Regions from separate parts of the Arthrobacter sp. 10N44_2 genome, predicted to be linked through region 2. Evidence: riboswitches for the same ligand, from Rfam matches in the RefSeq annotation. Region 2 holds a riboswitch; the other holds the start of a gene.

Region 1 (4,190 bases), on a different contig from region 2:
CTCGATGGCGGTGACGTCCGGCAGGGTCCGGCGCAACTGCCCGAGCATGTCGGCAGAGGGGTCCACGGCCACCGTGCCCAGTCCGCGTTCCGCCAAAAGGGAGGTGAACTTCCCGGTGCCCGCGCCAATGTCCGCGGCGTCCCTGGCTCCCGCCGGGACCAGCCAGTCGGCTGACTCCTGCGGATAGCCGGGGCGGACGCGCTCGTAGTGCTCCCCGCCGTCCTGGAAGCTTTGTCCGAGTTCCTGGCGCCGCTCGCTGTGCAGTTTCGGTCCGCTGTGCGGCTTGACTCCGCTGTGGAGCCTGGGGCCGGCACTTGCCACGTGCGATCTCCTTCGGGAAGGTCCTGCTGGTTTCAGATACCTTTCGAATTTACCGCACCCGCGCCGGGCCCCGATCCTGCCTAGTCGAGGGTGCAGGGCGCAGCGCCGGCGGTGCCCGGGGTGTTCGGCGCCCAGTGGGGATAGCTGCGGGTATCGTTGGCCGGCACCCAGCGGCCGGCGTCCACCACGTAATCCCAGCCGAGTCCGTTCTGCCGCAGCTGCTGCAGGCCGGCCAGCAGGCGTTCGGCGTCCTCCAGCCGTGAGCCGAGGCCGAAGCTGGCCCGCAGGGAGCCGGCGGGCAGGCCGAGCCGCTTGAGCAGCGGGTGGGCGCAGAAGCGGCCGTCGCGCAGGCCAATGCCGTGTTCGGCCGACAGGTAGGCGGCCACCAGTCCGGCGTCGTAGCCTTCCACGGAAAAGTTCACGACGCCGATCGTGCCGGTGTCCGGCTGATCGCCTCCAGTGGAAGAAGCGGAGGAAGAATCGGAAGCCGAATCGGCAAAGATCCGGTGCACGGTTACTCCCTCGATGCCCTGGAGGCCCTCGACGAGGAAGGACCGGATGGCGTCCTCGTGGGCCTGCCACTGCTCCGGGTCCAGGGCCGCAATGACCTGGGTGGCGCGGGCGAGGGCCGCCGCGCCGAGGACGTTCGGCGAGCCGCCCTCGTGCCGGGCAGGTCCCGTGGTCCAGCTGACGGAGTCGAGCCGGGCATCGCGGACCGCGCCGCCGCCGGCCAGGTGCGGGGTGCCGGCGTCGAGCCAGTCCGTCCGCCCCACCAGCACGCCGGCGCCGAACGGGGCGTACAGCTTGTGTCCCGAGAAGGCGAGGTAATCGACGTCGTCCGCGGCGATATTGATCCGCCGGTGCGGGGCGAGCTGCGCGGCGTCGACAACGATCCTGGCGCCGTATTCGTGCGCCAGTGCGGCCAGGGTCCGGATCGGGAGGATCTCTCCGGTGACGTTGGAGGCGCCGGTGACGGCCAACAGGCTGACGCCGCCGCGGGCGAGTTCGTCGCGCAGGCGGTCCACGGTGGCCGCGAGGGTGGCGGCGGCCACGACGCTGCGGTGCGGGACATTCTGCCAGGGCAGGAGGTTGGCGTGGTGTTCGATGTCGAGGTAGAGGACCTCGCCCGCGGGCCGCCCGTCGCGCAGCGGCAGGCAGCCGGCCAGCAGGTTCAGGGAATCGGTGGTGTTGCGCGTGAAGATCACGGAATCGCCGGGCCGGCCGCCCACGAAGTCCCGCACGATGTCCCGGGCGTTCTCGTAGACGGAGGTGCTGATCTGTGATGCGTAGCCGGCGCCGCGGTGCACGCTTGCGTAGTACGGCAGGATTTCGTTCAGGTAGGCCGAGACCACGGACAGGGCCGGGGCGGAGGCGCCGTAGTCGAGGTTGGCGTAGCGCGCGTGGCCGCCGGTGATCAGCGGGGCCTGGATTTCGGCCCCGGTGACGGCTGCCAGCGGGCGGGCCGCGAGGGCAAGCCGTGCATGGAATTCAGGGGCAACGGGGAAAATGGCAGTTGTCATGGGACCTCACTCGAACAGGACCCCACACCGTGGGAATCCGCGCTTGCCGGGTCCGTTCCGGACCGGCCAGGTCGTCACCCGGGGCACCCCACCGCGACTGGAGGGTTGCCGGCCAGCAAACCGGGGTTTAGCGCTGGCACTCGTGACCTGCATCGAGCGTAGGACATCGGCGCAGCCGGGGAAAAGGCGGCCGCCGATTGTGAAGCGGAATATTACGGGCGCGGATCAGTTGTTCGGGTGGGCCTGAAAGAGGTCGTCGAGTCCGGGGTTGAGCCGCTTGAGGACTTCCGAGTGCAGGATCGAATTGGTGGCCAGGGCGTTGCCGCCGAAGGGGCCGTCCTCGCCTTCGAGCGAGGTGAAGCGGCCGCCGGCCTCGGTCACGATCGGCACCAGGGCGGCCATGTCGTAGAGATTCAGCTCGGGTTCGCAGGCGATGTCCACGGCGCCCTCGGCCACGAGGCAGTACGACCAGAAGTCACCGTAGGCGCGGGTCCGCCACACTTCCTCGGTCAGGCCCAGGAACTCATCCAGGTTCCCGCGTTCCTTCCAGCCGCCAAGGCTGGAGTAGGACAGCGAGGCGTCCTCGAGATTGGAGACGTTGGATACCTTCAACCGTGTGGCGGCGGCGAGCGAGCGGCCCGTGTAGGCGCCTGCACCCTTGGCGGCCCACCAGCGCTTGCCCAGTGCCGGCGCGCTGACGACGCCGACCACCGGCTCGCCCTCATCGACGAGGGCGATCAGGGTGGCCCAGACCGGGACGCCGCGGACAAAGTTCTTCGTGCCGTCGATCGGGTCGATGATCCACCGGCGGGAACCGTGGCCCGAGCTGCCGAACTCTTCGCCCAGGACCGCGTCACGCGGACGTGACCGGGAGAGCTGGCCGCGGATGGCCTCTTCCGCGGACTTGTCGGCATCGGTGACGGGTGTGAGGTCGGGCTTCGTCTCGATCCGAAGGTCGAGCGCCTTGAAGCGGCTCATGGTCTGGGAATCGACCGAATCTGCCAGTACATGGGCAAGGCGCAGGTCATCGTTATAGCTCGAAGCGGGTTGGCTCATGGTTCCAAACTACCGTCAAACCGGGCCGCCGGGCGGGAGGCCGCGGCTCGGCGCCGCCGCCCCGCTGCCGGTCCGGCTAGGAGACGGTGCCCAGTTCCTTGGTTTCCTGCGCTTCCATCCGCGGGTCCGTGCCCAGCAGCCGGCGCAGGGACGCGAGCCTGGCCGGTCCCGAGGGCCCCGCGTGCCCGGCCGCAACCCACTTGTCGACGCCGCAGTTGACGGCGGTGGAGTCATGCTTGCAGCCGCGTTCGCAATCATCGGTGCCCGGTTCCAGGTCCGGGAAGGAACGCAGGATCCGGTCCGGGTCCACGTGGGCCAGGCCGAAGGACCGGATGCCGGGGGTATCGATGATCCAGCTGCCGGCAGGGGCATCGTTGACTTTGAGCGCCAGTGCGGAGGAGGACGTGTGGCGGCCGCGGCCGGTTACCGCGTTCACGCCTCCCGTGGCCCGCTCGGCCCCGGTCAGGGCGTTGACCATGGTGGACTTGCCGACGCCGGAATGGCCCAGCATCACGGTGACCTTGCCGTCGAGGTAGTCGCGCAGCTGGGATACCGCGTCCTTGTCGAGCCGGGCGGAGAGCCCGTCGTCGGAGCGGGCGTCGATGCCGGAAGCGGCGGAGTCGGCGGTCTTGGAGATGATGACGGGGAAGTCGAGGTGCTGGTAGTTGGACAGCAGCTCGGCGGGATCCTTGACGTCGGCCTTGGTGACGAGCAGCAGCGGCTCAATGCCGGCGTCGTACGCGGCCACCAGCGCGCGGTCGATGAAACCGGTCCGCGGCTCGGGGTTGGCAGCGGCGACCACCACCACCAGCTGGTCGGCGTTGGCCACGACGGCACGTTCGATCGGGTCCGTGTCGTCGGCGCTGCGGCGCAGCAGCGTCTTGCGGTCCTGGATCCTGACCAGCCGCGCCAGAGTGTCGGGCTCGCCGGTGACATCCCCGACCAGGGAGACGAAGTCGCCGGCAACCACCGGGTTGCGGCGCAGTTCCCGGGCCCGGGCCGCGATGATCTTGCGTTCGTCCGCGGTCCCCTCGCCGACGACGGCGGTGTAGCGGCCGCGGTCAACGGTGATGATGCGTCCGGTGACGGCGTCGTCGTAGCTGGGCCGGTCCTTGGTGCGGGGCCGTGTGCCCTTCTTGTTCGGCCGGATCCGGACGTCGGACTCGTCCCAGGAATCAGTGCTGCGTGCCACCGGCGGTGTCCTCATCTGCGGCGGGTCCTTGGGCCAGCATCGCTTCCCAGAGTTGCGGGAAATCGGGCATGGTCTTGGCCGTGGTTGCGATGTCCTCGACT
Region 2 (4,190 bases):
CGGTGCTGCTGGGCTTCCGGGCGCCGCCACTGGCCGCCCATGATGTGGCTGGACGTGTTCATCACGAAGGCGCTGATCAGCAGGCGCGGGCGGGGTCCGTCGAAACGGGTACTGGGCGTTGAAGTCATGGGGTGCTTTCCGCTGTGGGAGGTGGGACGAGGGTGCTGCCGGCGCTCAGAGGCGCTTGTCCAGGCGCCGGGCAACATAGGATCCGCCCAGCTGAACGATGGTGACCAGCAGGATCATCAGGACAATGGCGGTGATCATGAGCGGCGTTTCGTAGCGGTAATAGCCGTACCGGATGGCGAAGTCGCCGATTCCGCCGCCGCCCACCAGTCCGGCCATCGCCGAGTAGGAGATGAAGCTGACGGTCATGATGGTGATGGAGCTGACGAGTCCGGGCTTCGCCTCCACAATCAGGACGTCCCGGACGATCTGGGACCGGCTGGCGCCCATGGACCGTGCCGCTTCGACCACTCCGCCGCCGAGCTGGCTCAGGTTCTGTTCCACGAAGCGGGCGAAATACGGAATGGCGTTGAGGGTCAGCGGGACAATGACGGCGGCCGTGCCGATGGTCGTGCCGACAATGAACCTGGTCACGGGAATGATCGCGATCAGCAGGATCAGGAACGGGAACGAGCGGAGCAGGTTGACCAGCCCGTCCAGGACCCGGTGCAGCTTTGGCCTGTGCTTGAGCCCGTTGGGACCGATGGTGTAGAGCTGGACACCCAGCGGTGTCCCGAGCAGCACCGCCAGCGGGATGGCCACCAGCAGCATGGTGAGGGTCTGTCCCATGGCGACGCCGATTTCGGGCAGGACTTCCAGGATGCGGTCAAACATTGATCAGGCCCTCCGACGCGGCTGTGGTGTGGGTGCCCCTCCCGGAGCGGTCCAGCTGGATCTCATCGGAGACCAGGTAGCGGCCGATCGACGTCGCCGGGTGGAAACCGGGGCGCTGGAGTTCGGCGAGGTCGAACTGCTCCACCACCCGGCCTTCTTCCATGACCGCGACGCTGTCCGCGATGGCCTTGATGACATTCATCTCGTGGGTGACCACCACGATTGTGATGCCGAATTCGGCGTTGACGTCGGCCAGGTATTGCAGGACCGATGACGTCGTCCGGGGATCCACGGCCGACGTCGGCTCGTCGCAGAGCAGCACTTTGGGCCCGGTGGCGAGGGCGCGGGCGATCGCCACCCGCTGTTTCTGGCCCCCGGAGAGTTTGGCCGGATACGTTCCCGCTTTGTCGGCGAGGTCCACGATTTCCAGGGTTTCGGCGGCCCGCCGCCGGCGTTCCGCCTTCCCGACGCCGGCGAACTTCAGGGACAGCTCCACATTTTCCTGGGCCGTGAGGTTGTTGAGGAGATTGAAGTGCTGGAAAATCATGCCGATGTCATGCCGCTTGGTCCGGAGCTCGGCGTCGGACAGGGTCACCAGGTCCACGCCGTCCACCAGGACGCGGCCCGACGTCGGGCGCTCGAGGAGGTTGATGTTGCGCAGCAGCGTGGATTTGCCGGCGCCGGAGAACCCGATGATGCCCTGGATGGTGCCCCGCCTGATGTGCAGGCTGACGTCATCGACGGCCGTGAAAGGTCCCGCGGCCGAAGCGAATGACGTGCTGACGTTCTGGATCTCGATCACAGGCCCCCACCTGCTCGGGGCCGCGGCGCTGCCGCTGTCTGCGTGTTCATGATTTCCTCCGGGCTCGCCCGAGGAAAGCCCTGGGTCCTGGCTTCCGGGCAGCGCTGAGCGAAGCCGGGGAGCCTCAGAACACAGTGGTTCTCCATCGGTCCTGGCGGTAGCACCGTCCTCAAAGGAGGGGGTTGCTGCGGCGTCACGGAGCCAGATCTCTCAGCCGCTCGGGATGGTTACGAGTCCATCTCACACGGCAGGAGGCCGGATACAGAAAAAGCCGGTCACATTTTGTAACCGACTCTTCCCGATCTGTTGATCGTCATTCCCGGGCCGTTAGATGCCCACGCGCCAGCCTTCGCGGGCGGGGCACGCGTTCACGACGACGTCCAGCCCGGCGGCCTTGGCCCGGTCCGTCGCGGCGTCGTCGAAGACGCCCAGCTGCAGCCAGACGGCCTTGGCGCCTACTGCGATGGCCTCGTCTATGACTGCGCCCACCCTGTGGGAGTTGACGAAGCAGTCCACGACGTCGATCGGGTGCTTCTCCGCCGGGATGTCAGACAGGGAACGGTACCCCTTCTCGCCGTGGACATCGTCGCCCGGAAGGTTGACCGGAATGATGGTCATGCCCATCCGGTCCCGGACATAGAGGGAGACCTCATACGCCGAGCGCCATTCGTTGGTGGTGAGGCCGACCACCGCCCACGTGCCTTTGGTTCGCATGAGGCGGTCAATGACTGCCGGATCGTTAACATGGGCCATGCATCAACCTTACTCCTGCGACCTTTCCGGGCAATTGTCGAATAAATGAATGATTTGGGCAGGACCCACGCCGGGTGAACGAATATTACGGCGCTCCCGGACGCCGATTTTGCGGAATCGTGCATCTGAAGTTCTAGTAGGTAGTGACCATCCCGAGCGGCCGAGAGACCTGGATCGATGACGCCGCAGCAACCCCTCGGTGACGTGAGACGACCATTCCCACGCAACCGCTCCGCCCTCCTTCGGTGAAATTCGAGGGAGCCGGAGCAACCAAGGGTGCTACTGCCAGGACCGATGGAGTGCAGCAATGACCCCTGAGAATTCTTCCGCCCTGCCCACCTTTGCCCGGACTGCGTCCGAGGCATTCCCACAAACCACTTCGGACGCGACGGCGAACGAAGCAGGGCTGCGTGACGCGCCCGGCTCCTCTCGCGGCTCTTCGGGATGGTCCCTGAACGAGTCCACGGACGGCGCAGTGCACGGCGTCCCCGCCGATGGGCCGGCGCGTCACCGCAGCACCACCTTCGGAAACCACCTTCCCCGGCACGGCGGCGCCGCGACCGCGGGAACTGTCCAGGCAGAGACGGTTGCGTTCTGGGAAACCCAGGCTCTCCGCCTCGACTGGGCGGACCTGCCCGGCGGCGCGACGGAGCAAACCAAGCCCTGGCACACCGCGCACCGCCGGATCCCGGCCGACGTCGAGGCCGGCACCGGACCTCAGATCACCTGGTTCGAAGGGGGCAGGCTCAATGTCGCCTACAACTGCGTCGACCGCCACGTAGCGGCGGGGCGCGGAGACAAGGTGGCCCTGCACTTTGAGGGCGAGCCCGGCGACCGCCGTGCCGTCACCTACGCCGGACTCCAGCGCGAGGTCTCCAAAGCCGCCAATGCCCTCCTGGATCTCGGTATCACCAAGGGCGACCGGGTGGTCATCTACCTCCCCGTCATCCCCGAAACCGTGATCATCACCCTCGCAGTGGCCCGGATCGGTGCCATCCATTCCCTGGTCTTCGGCGGATTCTCCGCCGAGGCCCTGAAGTTCCGGGTGGAGGACACCGGCGCCAAGCTCCTGGTCACCACCGACGGCCAGTTCCGCCGCGGCACCGCCGTGCCGGTCAAGGACAACGCGGACGCCGCCGTCTCCGGCGACAACGCCATCGAACACGTCCTGGTGGTCAACCGGACCACTCCCGCGGACGAACTGGACACCGTTCCGATGACCGCCGGCCGCGATGTGTGGTGGCACGACGCCGTCGGCACCGCCTCCGAGACTCACGAAGCCGAGGCGTTCGACGCCGAGACGCCGCTGTTCATCATGTACACCTCCGGCACCACCGGCAAGCCCAAGGGCCTGGTCCACACCTCCGGCGGCTACCTCACACAGGCGTCATGGAGCTTCGAGCACCTGTTCAGCAACCCCGACCCCGGGCTGCGGGAGGAGGACGTGCACTGGTGCACGGCCGACCTCGCCTGGGTCACCGCGCACACCTATGAGCTCTACGGCCCGCTCTCCAACGGCGCCACGCAGGTCATCTTCGAGGGCACGCCCAACACCCCGCACCCGGGCCGGCACTTTGAGATCATCGAACGCTACGCGGTCACGCAGTATTACACCGCGCCCACCCTGGTCCGCTCCCTCATGGGCTGGTTCCCGGACGGCGTCCCGGACACGTACGACCTCTCCTCTATCCGTCTTCTCGGCACGGTAGGCGAGGCCATCAACCCCGAGGCCTGGCGCTGGTTCCGGACCAACATCGGCGCCGGCACCGCCCCCGTGGTGGACACGTGGTGGCAG

Evidence for each region. A riboswitch is a leader RNA that binds a small molecule or an ion and turns the genes downstream of it on or off. The one in region 2 is predicted to bind S-adenosylmethionine.
Region 1: linked by a shared signal. The riboswitch ahead of AC1DBX_RS05235 (aminotransferase class V-fold PLP-dependent enzyme) and the one ahead of AC1DBX_RS07310 (methionine ABC transporter ATP-binding protein) in region 2 are both predicted to bind S-adenosylmethionine.

What each region holds. Positions count from the first base shown of each region.
Region 1 is NZ_JBFTHT010000003.1:156,317-160,506, forward strand. Features, by position in the region: gene AC1DBX_RS05230 (class I SAM-dependent methyltransferase) at 1-321, opposite strand, end outside; gene AC1DBX_RS05235 (aminotransferase class V-fold PLP-dependent enzyme) at 402-1,841, opposite strand; SAM riboswitch class IV at 1,876-1,989, opposite strand; gene hisN (histidinol-phosphatase) at 2,067-2,897, opposite strand; gene rsgA (ribosome small subunit-dependent GTPase A) at 2,974-4,089, opposite strand; gene aroA (3-phosphoshikimate 1-carboxyvinyltransferase) at 4,073-4,190, opposite strand, start outside.
Region 2 is NZ_JBFTHT010000004.1:283,603-287,792, forward strand. Features, by position in the region: gene AC1DBX_RS07300 (LLM class flavin-dependent oxidoreductase) at 1-128, opposite strand, end outside; gene AC1DBX_RS07305 (methionine ABC transporter permease) at 175-840, opposite strand; gene AC1DBX_RS07310 (methionine ABC transporter ATP-binding protein) at 833-1,642, opposite strand; SAM riboswitch class I at 1,782-1,872, opposite strand; gene AC1DBX_RS07315 (CoA-binding protein) at 1,970-2,395, opposite strand; gene acs (acetate--CoA ligase) at 2,703-4,190, shown strand, end outside.